2 regions of the Porphyrobacter sp. ULC335 genome follow, and region 2 is predicted to be linked to the other one. Evidence: predicted binding sites of a transcription regulator. Region 2 holds the regulator's gene; the other holds the start of a gene.
The links. The regulator LexA, encoded in region 2, represses DNA repair genes until DNA is damaged. The targets are predictions, from matches to a motif close to GTTCCNCNCTTGTTCT.
Positions count from the first base shown of each region.

Region 1: the regulator LexA is predicted to act here: its motif matches at 3,031-3,046, upstream of recA (recombinase RecA).

Region 1 is NZ_CP078091.1:2,778,355-2,786,290, reverse strand. It holds gene KVF90_RS13320 (DUF4139 domain-containing protein) at 1-1,323, shown strand, start outside; gene KVF90_RS13315 (DUF4139 domain-containing protein) at 1,332-2,984, shown strand; gene recA (recombinase RecA) at 3,129-4,196, shown strand; gene alaS (alanine--tRNA ligase) at 4,486-7,155, shown strand; gene KVF90_RS13300 (cation:proton antiporter) at 7,168-7,936, opposite strand, start outside.
Region 2 is NZ_CP078091.1:2,538,107-2,546,042, forward strand. It holds gene trpC (indole-3-glycerol phosphate synthase TrpC) at 1-212, shown strand, start outside; gene moaC (cyclic pyranopterin monophosphate synthase MoaC) at 216-689, shown strand; gene KVF90_RS12120 (molybdopterin molybdotransferase MoeA) at 686-1,882, shown strand; gene lexA (transcriptional repressor LexA) at 2,083-2,772, shown strand; gene KVF90_RS12130 (ComEC/Rec2 family competence protein) at 2,996-5,239, opposite strand; gene gltX (glutamate--tRNA ligase) at 5,318-6,754, shown strand; gene KVF90_RS12140 (citrate synthase) at 6,826-7,936, shown strand, end outside.

The sequences.
Region 1 (7,936 bases), 240 kb from region 2:
GCGCAGGGGCAGAGCCGGGTCGAATTCCCCGACGTTTCGGCCCGCATCCAGGCCGAGACGCTGAGCTTTGCCGCAGCCAACACCACGATCATCGAACAGAACTTCGATTACGATCTGCTCACCCCCACCAAGCTGATGGAGAAGGCCATCGGCCAGACCGTCACCTTGCTGCGCACCAACCTCGCGACCGGCACCGAAACGCGCGAGCGCGCCAAGGTGCTCTCCACCGCAGGCGGCGTGGTGATCCAGATCGGCGACCGGATCGAGGTGCTGCGTGACGATGGCCTGCCGGTGCGCGTGATCTTCGACCGCGTGCCGCCGAACCTTCGCGCGCGGCCCACGCTGTCGGTCAATCTCGACAGCAGCCGCGGCGGCACGCGCCCGGTCAGCTTGCGCTATCTCACCGGCGGGCTGGGGTGGAGCGCGGACTATGTCGCGCTGTATAACGAGAGCGCGGGCACCATCGACATGCAGGGCTGGGTGACGCTCACCAACAACACCGGCACCACCTTCCACCGCGCCGATACCGTGCTGGTCGCGGGCGATCCCAATAATGGCGGCGGGCGCGGCGGTTACAGCCAGCGCGGCATGACCCGCGCAGGGACCGAGGCAGCGGACCGCGAGCAGCTCGGCGATTTCTACCTCTACCCGATCAGCGGGCGCACCACGGTCGCCAATGCGCAGACCAAGCAGGTGAGCTTCCTCGACGTGCAGTCCGTCCCCGCGCGCAAGATCTATGCGATCACGGTCGGCTTCGAGCAAAATGACCAGAACCCGCGCAACGTGGAAAGCCGTATCGCCTTTTCGACCTCGCGCGATCAGGGCTTGGGTGACGCGCTGCCGGCAGGCACGGTGCGCTTCTACCAGCGCGACCGCGAAGGCACCCCGCAGTTCATCGGTGAAAACCAGATCGGCCACACCCCGATGGGCAGCGACCTTTCGCTGGTGACCGGCGACGCCTTCGACATCACCGTGAAGGCCGAGATCGAGAAGCGCGAGGAAATCACCGCCTCGGAATGGGAAAAAAGCGCGCGTTACCGCGTCTATCAGGACGGCAAGCCGGTCAGCACGGTCGAGGTTGAACGGCCCAAGACCTTCTACCGCACGACCATGCGCTACACCCTCACCAATGCCAAAGCGGAAGCTGTGGCGGTGGACCTCACCCAGGTCGGCCTCAGCCGCAGCTGGTGGGGGGATGATACCCGCGTCACTTTCGAGGACATCAAGGGCGAACAATTGAACGCTGACCGGCGGCGCTACACCGTTCCCGTCCCTGCCGAGGGCGAGCGGGTTATCCGCGTGACCTACGAAACCCGCTACTGAGGCGGGTGATGCGGAACGCCGCAATCTGGCTGACCTGCGCGGCGGTGATCGCTGCGCCGCTGGCTGCCCAGACCTCGGGGCGCGAGGTGGTCGACGCCGAAGCGCCGTCCGACCTCGCCGTGACGATCTACCGCGATCCGGATCGCGGCGAGGACCAAAAGCTCAACCGCAACTATCCGCAGGGTTTCGCGATGATCAGCGAGACCCGCCGGGTGACGTTGCCCAAGGGCGAATCCACGATCCGTTTCGAAGGCGTGGCGGAAGGCATGATCGGCATTTCGGCGATCGTGACGGGGCTCCCCGGCGGCACCATCGAGAAGAACCGCAACGCCGAGCTGCTCTCACCCGCGGCGCTGGTCAACGGCACGCTCGGCAACCGCGTGACGATCACCCGCACCAACCCCGCGACAGGCGAGGCCAGAAGCGAGCAAGCCGTGGTGCGCACCCGTGCGGATGGCGGGCTGGTGCTGCAAACCGGACAGGGGTTCGAGGCGGTGCGCTGTGCCGGCCTGCCCGAAAAGCTGACCTTCGACCGCATCCCCGCAGGCCTTTCGGCAAGCCCGGTGTTCTCGGTCGATACCCGGTCGGATGAGGGCGGCACCTATGATGTGACACTCACATACCTGTCCTGGGGCTTCGACTGGCAGGCCAATTATGTCGGCACCATGCCCGATGGCAGCGGGAGCACCGGCGCAGGCGACGAATTCGCCATGAGCCTCTTGAGCTGGCTCACGCTGGTCAACGACAACGGGCAGAGCTTCGATAATGCCCGGCTCCAGATCATTGCCGGCAAGCTGAATATCGAGAGCGACTACCGGCAACTCGCCGACCCTCCGGTGGCAGAGCCGCTGCGGCTGACCTGCTATCCGCTTGGCAGCACAGCGGAGGGATCGCCGGTCGAATTCTATGCGCCTCCGCCTCCGCCGCCGTCACCCTTGCCAGCGCCCACGATGATGTATGCGCCGTCACCGATCACGGTCACCGCCTCTCGCATGCGGATGGCGGACATGGCAATGGAGGCCGCCGTCGTCACCGCCAGCGAGGAGAATCTCGGCGATCTCAAGCTGTTCCGTGTGCCCGGCCGCGTCGATGTTTCCGCCAAGGGAATGAAGCAGGTCGCCTTCCTCAACAAGGACGCGGTCAAGGCACGGATGATCTATGTGGCGACGTGCCTGCCCTATGACCGCGCCGATCCGGGTGGTACCCCGCCAACCGCCGCCGATATGCTGCTGGTGACCAAGAACGAGGACAAGAAGGGCCTTGGCATTGCTCTGCCGCAAGGGGCGATGACGCTGTACGAGCCGACTGCGCGTGGGCCGCAAGTGGCCGGTAAAACCTCCCTGCGCGATTATGCGCGCGGCCAGGATGTGGAACTGGATCTTGCACCGAGCGCGCAGGTGTTCTCCACCTGCACCCGGACGACCAAAGCTGTCACCGAAGTACGCAAGCGCAAATGGACGGGAATGCGCACCACGCTGACGAATGCGAACCCGCATCCCGTGCAGCTTAGGCTGCAAATCGGCTGGGCAGGGCAGTTCGACTTCCGCTTCCCGCAGCAGCAGGTGGTGGTGAAGAACGGCTACCAGACGGTCGAGGTGACGATCCCCGCCAACGCAACGCGCACAGTCGACTGGAAGCTGCGCCAAGCGGTAAGCGATTAGGCGCGGGCGTAGGCATGGGCCGATCTGGCCCGGTGAAAAAAATTTCGTTCCCTACTTGTTCCATGAGAACAAACGCGATACATAGGCTCCACCGGGCGGCGGAAAACTGATCTTCGCCCCTAGGCAACCGAAGGAGCGCGTGCGATGGCTACCCAATTGAAATTGGTGGAAGAGGACAAAAAAGCCGTGGACCGTCAAAAGGCTCTCGAAGCCGCGCTCGCACAGATTGATCGTGCATTCGGCAAGGGTTCGGCAATGAAGCTGGGCTCGAAGGAAACGATGCAGGTCGAATCCATTTCGACCGGTTCGCTGGGTCTGGATATTGCTCTGGGCATCGGCGGCCTGCCGCGCGGCCGGGTGATCGAAGTCTACGGGCCGGAAAGCTCGGGCAAGACCACGCTGGCGCTGCATGTTATTGCCGAAGCGCAAAAGATGGGCGGCACTGCTGCCTTCGTCGACGCGGAACACGCGCTTGATCCGGTCTATGCCAAGAAGCTGGGCGTCGACATTGACGAATTGATCGTCTCGCAGCCCGATACCGGCGAACAGGCGCTGGAAATCGTCGATACGCTGGTGCGTTCCAACGCGATTGACGTGCTGGTGGTCGATTCGGTCGCAGCGCTGGTGCCGCGCGCGGAAATCGAAGGCGAGATGGGCGATTCGCACGTCGGCCTTCAGGCCCGCCTGATGAGCCAGAGCTTGCGCAAGCTGACCGGCTCGATCAGCCGCTCGCGCTGCATGGTGATCTTCATCAACCAGCTGCGCATGAAGATCGGTGTGATGTACGGTAACCCCGAAACCACCACCGGCGGCAACGCGCTCAAGTTCTATGCCTCGGTCCGTCTCGACATCCGCCGCACCGGACAGATCAAGGACCGTGACGAGATTACCGGCAACGCAACCCGCGTGAAGGTGGTGAAGAACAAGGTCGCCCCGCCGTTCAAGCAGGTCGAATTCGACATCATGTATGGCGAAGGCATCTCCAAGATCGGCGAGATCATCGATCTGGGTGTGAAGGCCGGCCTCGTCGAGAAGTCGGGGAGCTGGTTCTCCTACGATTCGATCCGCATCGGTCAGGGCCGCGAAAACGCCAAGACCTATCTCAAGGAACATCCTGAAGTTTGCGACCGGTTGGAAGCTGCGATCCGCAGCCGCACCGATCAGGTTGCCGGGGAAATGATGGCCGGGCCGGACGCGGACTCGGACGACTGATCCCCAAGCGGGCGCTTGCCCGGCAGGAGTGTCCCGCTCCCCGGCTGTCCCACCGCGCCCGAAAACCCGGAACGCCGGCTTGTGCTCCTCCCCAGAGCGCAGGCCGGCTTTTCGCTTGCCCGGCGCGGCTGTTGGGTGCGCAGCACTGGTTTAGCAGCGTCGAGGGTGCCTCCAGACCCCCCTTAGACCCCGTCTTGACCCCCGTTAGACCCCGGTTAGACCCCCTCCAGACCCCGGGATTTTGCGCGCTCCATTGCGAAATCCCCGCGCTTTGCCTAACTGCACCGCCATGACCTCGACGAACGAAATCCGCCGCTCCTTCCTCGACTATTTCAGTAGGAATGGCCACGCCGCCACGCCGAGCGCGCCGCTCGTGCCCTACAACGATCCGACGTTGATGTTCGTCAACGCCGGGATGGTGCCGTTCAAGAACGTCTTCACCGGGCTCGAAACCCCGGCCAGCCCCCGTGCCGCATCCTCGCAGAAATGCGTCCGCGCCGGCGGCAAGCATAATGATCTCGACAATGTCGGATACACCGCCCGGCACCATACATTCTTTGAAATGCTTGGGAATTTTTCCTTCGGCGATTACTTCAAGGAAGAGGCGATCACCCACGCCTGGACCCTGCTGACCGGCGAATGGGGCCTTCCCAAGGACAAGCTCACCGTCACCGTATATCATACGGACGACGAAGCAGCCGATCTGTGGCGCAAGATTGCGGGCCTTCCCGACCACCGCATTATTCGCATCCCCACCTCGGACAACTTCTGGTCGATGGGCGACACGGGGCCTTGCGGGCCGTGTTCCGAAATCTTCTACGATCACGGCGAGCACATCTTCGGTGGCCCTCCGGGAAGCCCGGACGAGGACGGCGATCGCTTCGTCGAGATCTGGAACCTCGTATTTATGCAATACGAACAGCAGGTTGATGGCACCCGCCGCGATCTGCCCAAGCCGTCGATCGACACCGGCATGGGCATCGAGCGTGTCGCTGCCGTCCTGCAAGGCGTGCACGACAACTATGATACCGACACCTTCAAGGCGCTGATTTCGGCATCTGAGTCGCTCACCGGCGTCGCCGCGACAGGCGAGACTGCCGCCTCGCACCGCGTGATTGCCGATCACCTGCGCTCCACCAGCTTCCTGATGGCCGACGGCGTACTCCCTTCCAACGAAGGCCGCGGCTATGTGCTGCGCCGGATCATGCGCCGCGCCATGCGCCATGCGCACCTCCTCGGCGCGTCGGAGCCGCTGATGCACCGTCTCGTTCCGGCGCTCGTTGGCGAGATGGGCCAGGCCTATCCCGAGCTGACCCGCGGGCAGGCGCTCATCCAGGAAGTGCTCGAACGTGAGGAAACCCAGTTCCGCCGCACGCTCGACAAGGGTCTGAAACTGCTCGATGAAACCACTGGTGACCTGACCAGCGGCGGTGAGCTTGATGGCGAGATCGCCTTCCGCCTCTACGACACTTACGGCTTCCCCTACGACCTTACCGAAGACGCGTTGCGCGCCCGAGGGATCGGGGTCGACAAGGCCGGTTTCGACGCCGCAATGGCGCGCCAGAAGGCCGCAGCCCGCGCCGCCTGGAAGGGCAGCGGCGAAGCTGCCTCGGGCGAAGTCTGGTTCGACATCGCCGAACGCGAAGGCGCGAGCGAGTTCACCGGCTATGCCTCAACCAGTGGCGAGGGCCGGGTGGTCGCCATCGTCAAGGGCGGGGCTGAAGTGGCCAACGCCGCCTCGGGTGACGAGGTCGTGATCCTTACCAACCAGACGCCCTTCTACGGCGAAAGCGGCGGCCAGACCGGTGACGCGGGGACGATGGCGAGCCTCTCCGGCTTCAAGGCCAGCGTCACTGATACCTCCAAACCGCTCGGCCGCCTCCACGCCCACCAGGTGCGCATCGAGGCAGGCGCAATCGCGGTTGGCGACACGGTCGAACTCAAGGTTGATGCCGAGCGCCGCGATCGCATCCGCGCCAACCATTCGGCCACCCACCTTGTCCACGCCGCGCTGCGGGGCCGCCTTGGCGGGCACGTGACGCAGAAGGGCAGCATGGTCGCAGAAGACCGGTTGCGCTTCGATTTCTCGCACCCCGTCGCGCTCACGCCGGACGATATCGCCGCGGTTGAGGCCGAGGTGAACGCCGAAATCCGCGCCAACGAGACGGTCAGCACTCGGTTGATGACTCCGGACGATGCCGTCGCGGCAGGTGCGCTGGCGCTGTTCGGCGAGAAGTACGGCGACGAAGTCCGCGTACTTTCGATGGGCCGCGCGGGCGGGGAAGGCCGCAACTATTCGGTCGAGCTGTGCGGCGGCACCCATGTCCGCGCCACGGGCGATATCGGCGTGTTCCGCATCGTTTCGGAGAGCGCGGTGTCTTCAGGCGTGCGCCGCATCGAGGCGATGACCGGCGAGGGCGCGCGGCAATGGCTGGTCGCGCGCGAGGAAGCCTTGAAGTCAGCTGCCAGCGTGATCCGCGCGACGCCGGAAGAAGTCCCGGCGCGGCTTGCGGCGCTGCTCGATGAACGCAAGCGGCTCGAAAAGGAACTGGCCGAGGCGAAGAAGGCGCTGGCGCTCGGTGGTGGTGGCTCGGGCGGCGGCGCGGCTGCGGTGGACGAGACCGTCGCGGGTGTCACCTTCAGCGGTCAGGTGCTCGAGGGGCTCGATCCCAAGGAACTGCGCCCTCTGCTCGATGCCGCCAAGCAGCGGATCGGATCGGGCATTGCGGCGATCATCGCGGTCAATGATGGCAAGGCGAGCATCGCTGCTGCTGTCACCGATGACCTCACGGCACGGTTCAGCGCGGTCGATCTGGTGCGTGCGGGTGTCGAAGCGCTCGGCGGCAAGGGTGGCGGCGGGCGGCCCGATATGGCGCAGGGCGGCGGGCCGGACGGCAGCAAGGCGGCCGACGCGCTGGCAGCGGTGAAGGCGGTCCTGGAAAGCCAGCCGGCAGTCTGATCGTAGTCTAAGTTAGGCGCCCGATGCCGAGCTCGACGTGCGCAGCTTCGGCTTTTCGCTGAGGCCCCCGTCGCGTTCCAGCTGCTCGCGGAACTCGTCGCGCTTGGCGTGGATCGAGGCGATCACCGGGCCCATGGCCACGCCAATGTCGACCAGCACGGCTTCCGATAGCTGGAGCGAGCTTTCGAGCGTCTCGGGCACGGCGTGGCTGGCCCCGGCGCGGTACATGGCGGCGGCGTGATCGGTGTCGCGCGCGCGGGCTACGATCAGCAGGTCGGGGTATGTCTGGCGCAGCTTGGCCACGAGACGTTGGGCCAGCACCGGCTCGTCCATCGTCAGCACCACGGCAGGCGCGCGTTCCGCGCCAAGCCGCGACAACGTGTCGCCGCGCGCCGCATCGCCGAAGGTGGCGCGGTATCCGTCCCGTTTGGCGGCCGCGATGAGATCGGGGTTCGAATCGATCATCACGTAAGACTTGCCGTGGGTTTGCATCATGTCGGCGATCAACCGTCCGACGCGCCCGCCGCCGACGATGATGGTGCGCGCCTCCTCGCTGTCGTCATCGTTCTGCGCCAGGGCGACGCTGTCCACCCGCCGCGCAATTACCGCGCCAAGCTTGGCCAGAAGCGGGGTGATGGTGAGGCCGATGGCGGTGACCGTCTGCCAGAAGCGCGCGGTTTCGGCATCGAGCACCAGCGCGCTGGTGGCGGCGGCGAGCACGATCAGGGTGGTTTCGGATGGCGACGCCATCAGCAGTCCGGTCTCCGCCGCCGTGCCCCGC
Region 2 (7,936 bases):
AGACCTTCACCACCAGTCTCGCCACCACGGAACGCCTCGCCCCGCTTGCGCCCGAAGGCACGCTGCTGGTTGGCGAGAGCGGGATCAACACCCATGCCGATATCCAGCTGCTCGAAGCGGCCGGCGTGCGCACCTTCCTCGTCGGCGAAAGCCTGATGCGCGCTGACGATATTGCGAGTGCCACGCGAGCCCTGCTGGGCTCAGAAGCGTAGAGCATGACCAAACTCACCCACCTTGATAGCGACGGCACCGCGCATATGGTCGACGTCGGCGGCAAGCCCGCCACCGCCCGCCGCGCGGTGGCATCGGGGCGGATCGCCATGTCGGCAGAGGCGCTGGAAGCCATCCGCGCTGGCAATGCGCCCAAGGGCGACGTGCTCGGCACCGCGCGGATCGCCGGGATCATGGCGGCCAAGCGCACGGGCGAGTTGATCCCGCTATGCCATCCACTCGCACTCGACGCGGTGAATATCGACTTCGCTTACGAAGCAGACGCCATCCGCGCCACCGCCACCGCCTCGCTCACCGGCAAGACGGGCGTGGAAATGGAAGCGATGACAGCGGTTTCGGTCGCACTCCTTACAATCTATGACATGGCTAAAGCCATCGACAAGGGCATGGTGATCGGCGAAGTCCGCCTGATCGCCAAAAGCGGCGGCAAGTCCGGCGACTGGAAAGCGCCCGCTTGAACGCGCCGCTCGGCCTGGAGGAAGCTCAAGCCCGCCTGTTGGCGCTCGCTCCGCAGCCCCCTTCCTGTGTGCTTGGCCTCTCGACGTTTGCCGAACGGCGTTTCTTGGCCAAGGACGTTACCGCCCTTCGCACCCAACCCGCCGCCGATCTGTCCGCAATGGACGGTTATGCGATAACGTCAGGCGCCGGTCCTTGGCAGCGTGTGGGCGAAAGCCGTGCGGGCGCGCCCTACCCCGCCGAACTCGCCGCAGGCCAATGCGTGCGAATTTCGACGGGCGCGATCGTTCCAGAGGGTGCGGTCAGCGTGCTGCTTCAGGAAGATGCCCGCGTCGAAGACAACCTCGTGACTGCGACCGAACTTCCGCCGCCGGGCAAGCACATTCGCAAGGCCGGCTTCGATTTCCGCGATGGCGACACGGTGCTGACAAAAGGCACCGCCTACTCGCCTGCAGTGCTAGCGCTCGCGGCCTCGGCCGGACACGGGGTGCTGTCGTGGCGCTTGCCCCCCGGGGTCGCCGTACTCGACAGCGGCGATGAATTGGTCGCGCCCGGCAAGCCCTGCGGCCCGCACCAGACCCCGGCGAGCAACGGTGTGATGCTGGCCGCGATGCTCTCCCCCTATGTCGGCTTCGTCGACCCCTTAGGCCCGGTGGCCGATGATCGCGCCGCGCTCGCCGCCGCCCTCAAGCGCGCCGAGGACAGCCACATCCTCATCACCTCCGGCGGGGCATCGGTGGGCGATCATGATCTCATCCAGCAGGCGCTCAAGGACTGGGGTGCGAAAATCGACTTCTGGCGGGTAGCGATCAAGCCGGGCAAGCCGCTGATGGTCGCGACGCGGGAGGATGCGTTGGGCAGGCAGGTGATCCTTGGCCTACCCGGCAATCCGGTGTCGAGCTTCGTCACCGCCTTCCTGTTTGCCCTGCCGCTGGTGCGCGCCAGCATGGGCGATCCTGACCCGCTCCCGCGCGCGGTCACGATGCTGGCGGGCGAAGACCTGCCCGCCATCGGCCCACGCCGCGAATTCCTGCGCGCAATGAGCGATGGAGAAAGCGTGCGACTGGCCGGATCGCAGGATTCCTCGGCGCTCTCCGCCCTTGCCGCCGCCGATTGCCTGATCGACCGGCCCGCCCACGCCCCGCCAGTCGCGGCGGGCGAGCCGGTGCGGGTGTTCCGCCTCCAAAATGGCTGAATTGCGAGGGTTTGGCGCGCGGCGCGCTTGACACCCTTTCGCGGGTTGCCTAATTGTTCCTTGTTCGTTCACCTTAATGGCGGAACGGGCGTGCATGCAAAGCACCTTGCCCTCATCCGGGCGGGTGCCTCTTGGAGCACATCTGGGACTGGCGCCGGGCCGATGGGCCGGGCGTGAATGCGACCAAGGGAGATTTATCCATGCTGACGGCCAAGCAGCACGAGTTGATCCGTTTCATCCAGCAAAGGCTGGAAGAAACCGGCATCTCGCCGAGTTTCGAGGAAATGAAGGAAGCGCTCGACCTCAAGAGCAAGTCGGGCGTGCACCGGCTGATTTCCGCGCTGGAAGAACGCGGGTTCCTGCGCCGCCTGCCCAACCGCGCGCGCGCGCTTGAAGTGATCCGCCAGCCCGGCGACACGACCCCTGCGCGCAGCAATGCTGCGGGCGGCAATGTGGTGCCGATGGTTCCGCCTGCTCCGCGTGTGGCCGAATCCGTTGCCGCGAATGATGTGATCGAACTGCCCTTGCACGGGCGGATCGCGGCGGGTGCGCCGATCGAGGCGCTGGAAGGCCAGTCGACCCTGCCGGTTCCGGCCGCGTTGCTCGGCCCGGGCGAGCATTATGCGCTCGAAGTGTCGGGCGACTCGATGGTCGAAGCGGGTATCTTCGATGGCGATTTCGCGCTGGTGCGGCGGACCAACACCGCGCGCGATGGCGAGATCGTGGTCGCGCTGGTGCGCGGCGAGGAAGCGACGCTGAAGTATCTGCGCAAGGAAGGCGGCCAGATCCGGCTCGATCCGGCCAACGCGGCCTATGATCCGCAGTTCTATCGCCCCGACGAGGTCGAGGTGCAGGGCAAGCTGGCTGGCCTGCTGCGCCGCTATCACTGAGGCAATCGGGGCCGGAGGGCGTAGCGCGCGGGGGCGGTAATGCTCGCTTTGGCGTGAAACATCGCTCTCCGGCCTGATTGCTGTTCTATTTCAGACTGTTGGCTTAATGCTGGTGCCGATCCAGCCCCGATTTCAGGGGTTCCAGACCCCGGTTAGACCCCCTTCAGACCCCTTCTAGCCCGGCTTAGACCCCCCTAAGCGCCGGTTTGGCCCGATGGGTGTGTCACTCCTTCACACCGCACCACCAGCCATGCGAGCCCTGACCCTCGGCAACGGTGGTAATCCGCTCGCTGGCAAGATTGATCGACAAGCCTCCGGACCGTTCGAGGAAGCGTCGGTCGGCCTTGAGCCAGCGCGGGCGGCAGGAACGGGGAAGAAACCGCTCCGAAACAACGATGTCGGCGTCGGCACAGGCGGCGGCCAGGGAGCGCTCCTCGACCTGGTCACGCCCACGGCCCAGCAGCAGCACCCAGTCCCGCCCGCCCCGCTGGAGGGTGAGGGTGCAAAAGGCCGAAGAACACCGCGCCCCCTTCCATTCGGCGAGCGGCACCGGCTCTGCCGCAACGCCCGCAAGCTCCATCAAATTGTCGCGGGTGTAGGACGAACGCCCGTCACGCAGGGACAAAAGCCGCGGATTTCCGTCAGGCCCCGTCATCGTGATGCCGACCTGTTGCCCGTCGCCCGCCACCAGCAGATCAGGCACCGGTGTCGCCGCCGCCAGCAGGCCCGCCACCGCCACCGGGAGAAATCCGGCAAGCCGCACCCGCCCCTTCCACAGCGCCAGCCACAAGCCACCGCACGCGAACAGAGCGACTGCCAAGGTGCTGATTTGCGGCATCATTCGCACCGCCCCCGCCTGCCTGGCCGTGACATGCGCGATCCATAACAGCAGCGCCAGCGACTGTTCTACCAGCCACCAGAACGGCGCCCCCGCTCCCACAAGATCGGCCACCAGCGCCAGCGCGATCATCGGCATCGCAACAAACGTCACCAACGGGATCGCCACCACATTGGCGAAGGCGCCATACATCCCCGCACGGTGGAAGTGGAACAGCACGATCGGCATCAGCGCCAGTTCGATCACCACACCTGTCGCAAACAGCATGACCACCCGCCGCCCGGTGCGAGCCCACCACGGCTCCTCGCGCGGGGCGAGGAAGGCTTGCACCGGCGCGCTGTTGGCGAGAGCGATGATCGCCAGCACGGCGGCGAAACTCATCTGGAAGCTCGGGCCGACCGCGCTTTCGGGCCAGAGCAACAGCACGAAGCCCGCCGCCACCGCCACCATCCTGAGCGAGAGCGCATCGCGCCCCAAGGCCAGCGCGCCGAGCACCAGTAGGGCGGCAACACAGCTGCGGATCGTCGGAACCTCGGCGCCAGTCAGCAGCGTATAGCCCACTCCCGCCAGCGCCCCCGCCCCCGCAGCGACCACCGGCAAACGCACCCGCAACGCCAGAGCAGGCCACAGCGCCAGCAAGCGCAGCACGGCGAAATAGGCCGCAGCGATCACCGCGCTGACGTGCAAGCCGCTGATCGAGAGAAGGTGTGTCAGCCCCGAATCCCGCATCGCCGCCTCGTCGCTCTCGGCAATCCCTCCGCGATCCCCGCTGGCAAAAGCCGCAGCGATTGCTCCCGGAGAGCCCTCGACCTGTGACCGGACATGCTCGGCCAGCGAGCGTTGCAAACTGGCGAGACCGCGGCTTTCCGGCGCGGGGCTGGCCACCGTCAGCGTGCCGACCATCGTGCCGGTCGCGGCAAGCCCCTGAAACCACGCCGCGCGCGCGAAGTCGTAACTACCGGGCAACATCGGGCTGGCTGGCGGCATCAAGCGTGCCCGCAGCCGCACGATGGTACCCTCTGCAAGGCCTGCAGGCACTCCGCCCTCGCCCAGCGCTGCCGTGGGAACATTGACCCTGACCTTGCGCGCCGTGCCAGTCTCTGCGTCACGTACCGCCAGCGTCAGCCTTATCCGCTCGTCGGCGGGCTGGTCCTCGCGTTCGAGCACCCGCCCTTCGAGCAGCGTCACCGCCGGACGTGCGATTGGCTCGGCTCCAACGATCGCAGAGCGCGCCCAGACCACGCCCACCCCCAGCGCGAACACCAATCCGCAGGCGACGACGGCAAGCCGCAGATTGGCGCGCCGCTCGTCCGCCGCGCTGCCGGGCGGCCAAACCGCCAGCGCCCCCAGCGCCGCACCTACCCCGCCAACGATGGCTGCGCACCATTGCCACAGTTCGGGGAGCGCGAACCACGCCGTGATCCCGAGGGCGAACACAACCGCCAGCCACGGTGCGCGGTCGAAACCGGCCTCTCCCAGAAAGCGCTCCGCAGCGTCGAGCCAGCGCCCGCCACCGCCTGCGGTGCTGGACAAGACTCGCGGGGTTTGCCAAGGGCGCGGCGGCGGGTCTCCGGCGGCTTCGTGGCCGCCCGGATCCTCCCCCATCGGAATGATCGGTACATCGCGCATCGGCTTGCCCCCGGACCGGCTCGTCCCCAACGCAAGCCGCGAACCAAGCCGCTCAAAGTGAACAGGAAGTCAAAGCTCATGGCAAGCGAAAGCAGCAGCACAGCCGCAGCGCCGACCGCAGAAGTGGTGACCCGCTTCGCCCCCTCGCCGACCGGCTTTCTGCATATCGGCGGCGCGCGCACCGCGCTGTTCAACTGGCTCTACGCCCGCCACCACGGGGGGCGCACCCTGCTGCGCATCGAGGATACCGACCGCAAGCGCTCCACGCAGGAGGCGATTGACGCGATTATCGAAGGCCTCGACTGGATGGGGCTCGATTATGACGCGCCCCCGCTGTTCCAGTCCGACCGCGCAGAGCGCCATGCCGAAGTGGCGTTGCAGCTGCTGAAGGCGGGACAGGCCTACAAGTGCTTTGCCACCACCGAAGAACTCGAAGCCATGCGCGAGGAGCAGCGCGCCAACAAAAAGCCGCTGCGTTACGACGGGCGCTGGCGCGACCGCGATCCCGCCGAAGCGCCCGAGGGCGCGCCCTTCACCATCCGCCTCAAGACGCCGGAAACGGGCGAAACCACCATCCATGACCAGGTCCAGGGCGCGGTGACGGTGAAGAACGAGGAACTGGACGATTACATCATCCTGCGGGCGGACGGCACGCCGACCTATATGCTCGCGGTGGTGGTGGACGATCACGACATGGGCGTGACCCACGTGATCCGCGGCGACGACCACCTCAACAACGCCTTCCGCCAGCTGCCGATCATCCGCGCGATGAACGCTATCGAAGGCAACTGGCCGGATCCGGTCTATGCCCACATCCCGCTGATCCACGGATCGGACGGGGCGAAGCTGTCCAAGCGCCACGGCGCGCTGGGCGTAGAGGCCTACCGCGACGAATTCGGCATCCTGCCCGAAGCGCTGTTCAATTACCTGCTGCGTCTGGGCTGGGGCCACGGCGACCGCGAGGAAATCACCCGCGCCGAAGCGGTCGAACTGTTCGATCTTGCGGGAGTCGGCAAAAGCCCCTCGCGCTTCGACATGAAGAAGCTCGAAAACCTGAACGGACATTATCTGCGCGAGGCCGATGATGCGCGCCTTGCCGCGCTGATCGCCGCACGGATCGGCGAAACGGCCGATGTCGAGCTGCTTACGCAGGCCATGCCCGTGCTCAAGGTTCGCGCGAAGAACCTGGGCGAAGTGGCTGAGGGCGCAGCCTTCCTCTTCGCCAAACGACCGCTGACCATGACCGAGAAGGCGGCGCAGCTCCTCGAAGGCGATGCACGTTCGATTCTACGCAAGATTGAACAGCGCCTCAGGGCTGAAAACGACTGGACAAGCGAAGCGCTCGAAGCCACTACGAAGGCGCTTGCAGAGGAGCAGGGATTGGGTCTCGGCAAGCTGGCGCAGCCGATGCGCGCGGCGCTGACCGGGACGACCACATCACCCGGTATTTTCGACGTTCTGGTCCTGCTCGGACGAGACGAGGCACTCGCCCGGCTCGATGCGCAGGCCGCCTGAAACGGTGTGAACCGATTTTGGGCAAACCGGCCGGGGGGCCGGAATTGGGATTTTTGGACAGGAGACAGATCTTGGCAGACAAGACGGTGAAACTCGAAGTCGGAGGCAAGACCTTCGATTATTCCGTGCTCGAAGGCAGCACCGGCCCCGATGTCATCGACATCCGCAAGCTTTATGCGCAGACAGGCGCCTTCACTTTCGACCCCGGTTTCACCTCGACCGCAGCTTGCGAAAGCGCGCTGACCTATATCGACGGTGACGAAGGTGTGCTGCTGCACCGCGGTTATCCGATCGGTCAGTTGGCCGAGGATTCCAGCTTCATGGAAGTCAGCTACCTGCTCCTCAATGGCGAACTGCCGAGCAAGGAAGAGCTGGACGACTTCACCTACACCATCACCCGTCACACCATGCTGCACGAGCAGCTGATGACATTCTACCGCGGCTTCCGGCGTGACGCGCACCCGATGGCGATCATGTGCGGCGTGGTCGGCGCGCTGTCGGCGTTCTACCACGACAGCACCGACATTTCCGATCCCACGCACCGCACGATCAGTTCGCACCGGCTGATCGCCAAGATGCCGACGATCGCGGCGATGGCTTACAAGTATTCGGTGGGCCAGCCCTTCGTCTATCCGGACAACTCGCTGAGCTACACCGGCAACTTCCTGCGCATGACCTTCGGCGTGCCGGCAGAACCCTACATCGTGAACCCGGTTGTGGAGCGTGCGCTGGACCGGATCTTCATCCTTCACGCCGATCACGAACAGAACGCCTCGACCTCGACCGTGCGTCTCGCAGGGTCTTCGGGCGCGAACCCGTTTGCCTGCATCGCGGCGGGCATCGCCTGCCTGTGGGGCCCGGCGCATGGCGGCGCCAACGAAGCGGCGCTCAACATGCTCAAGGAAATCGGCACGCCGGACCGCATCCCGCACTATATCGAGCGCGCCAAGGACAAGAACGATCCGTTCCGCCTGATGGGCTTCGGTCACCGCGTCTACAAGAACTACGATCCGCGCGCGACGGTGATGCAGAAGACCGTGCGCGAAGTGTTCGATGCACTCAAGGTCACCGATCCGCTGTTCGAAACCGCCCTGCGGCTCGAAGAAATCGCGCTGAACGATCCCTACTTCATCGAAAAGAAGCTGTTCCCCAACGTCGACTTCTACTCGGGGATCATCCTTT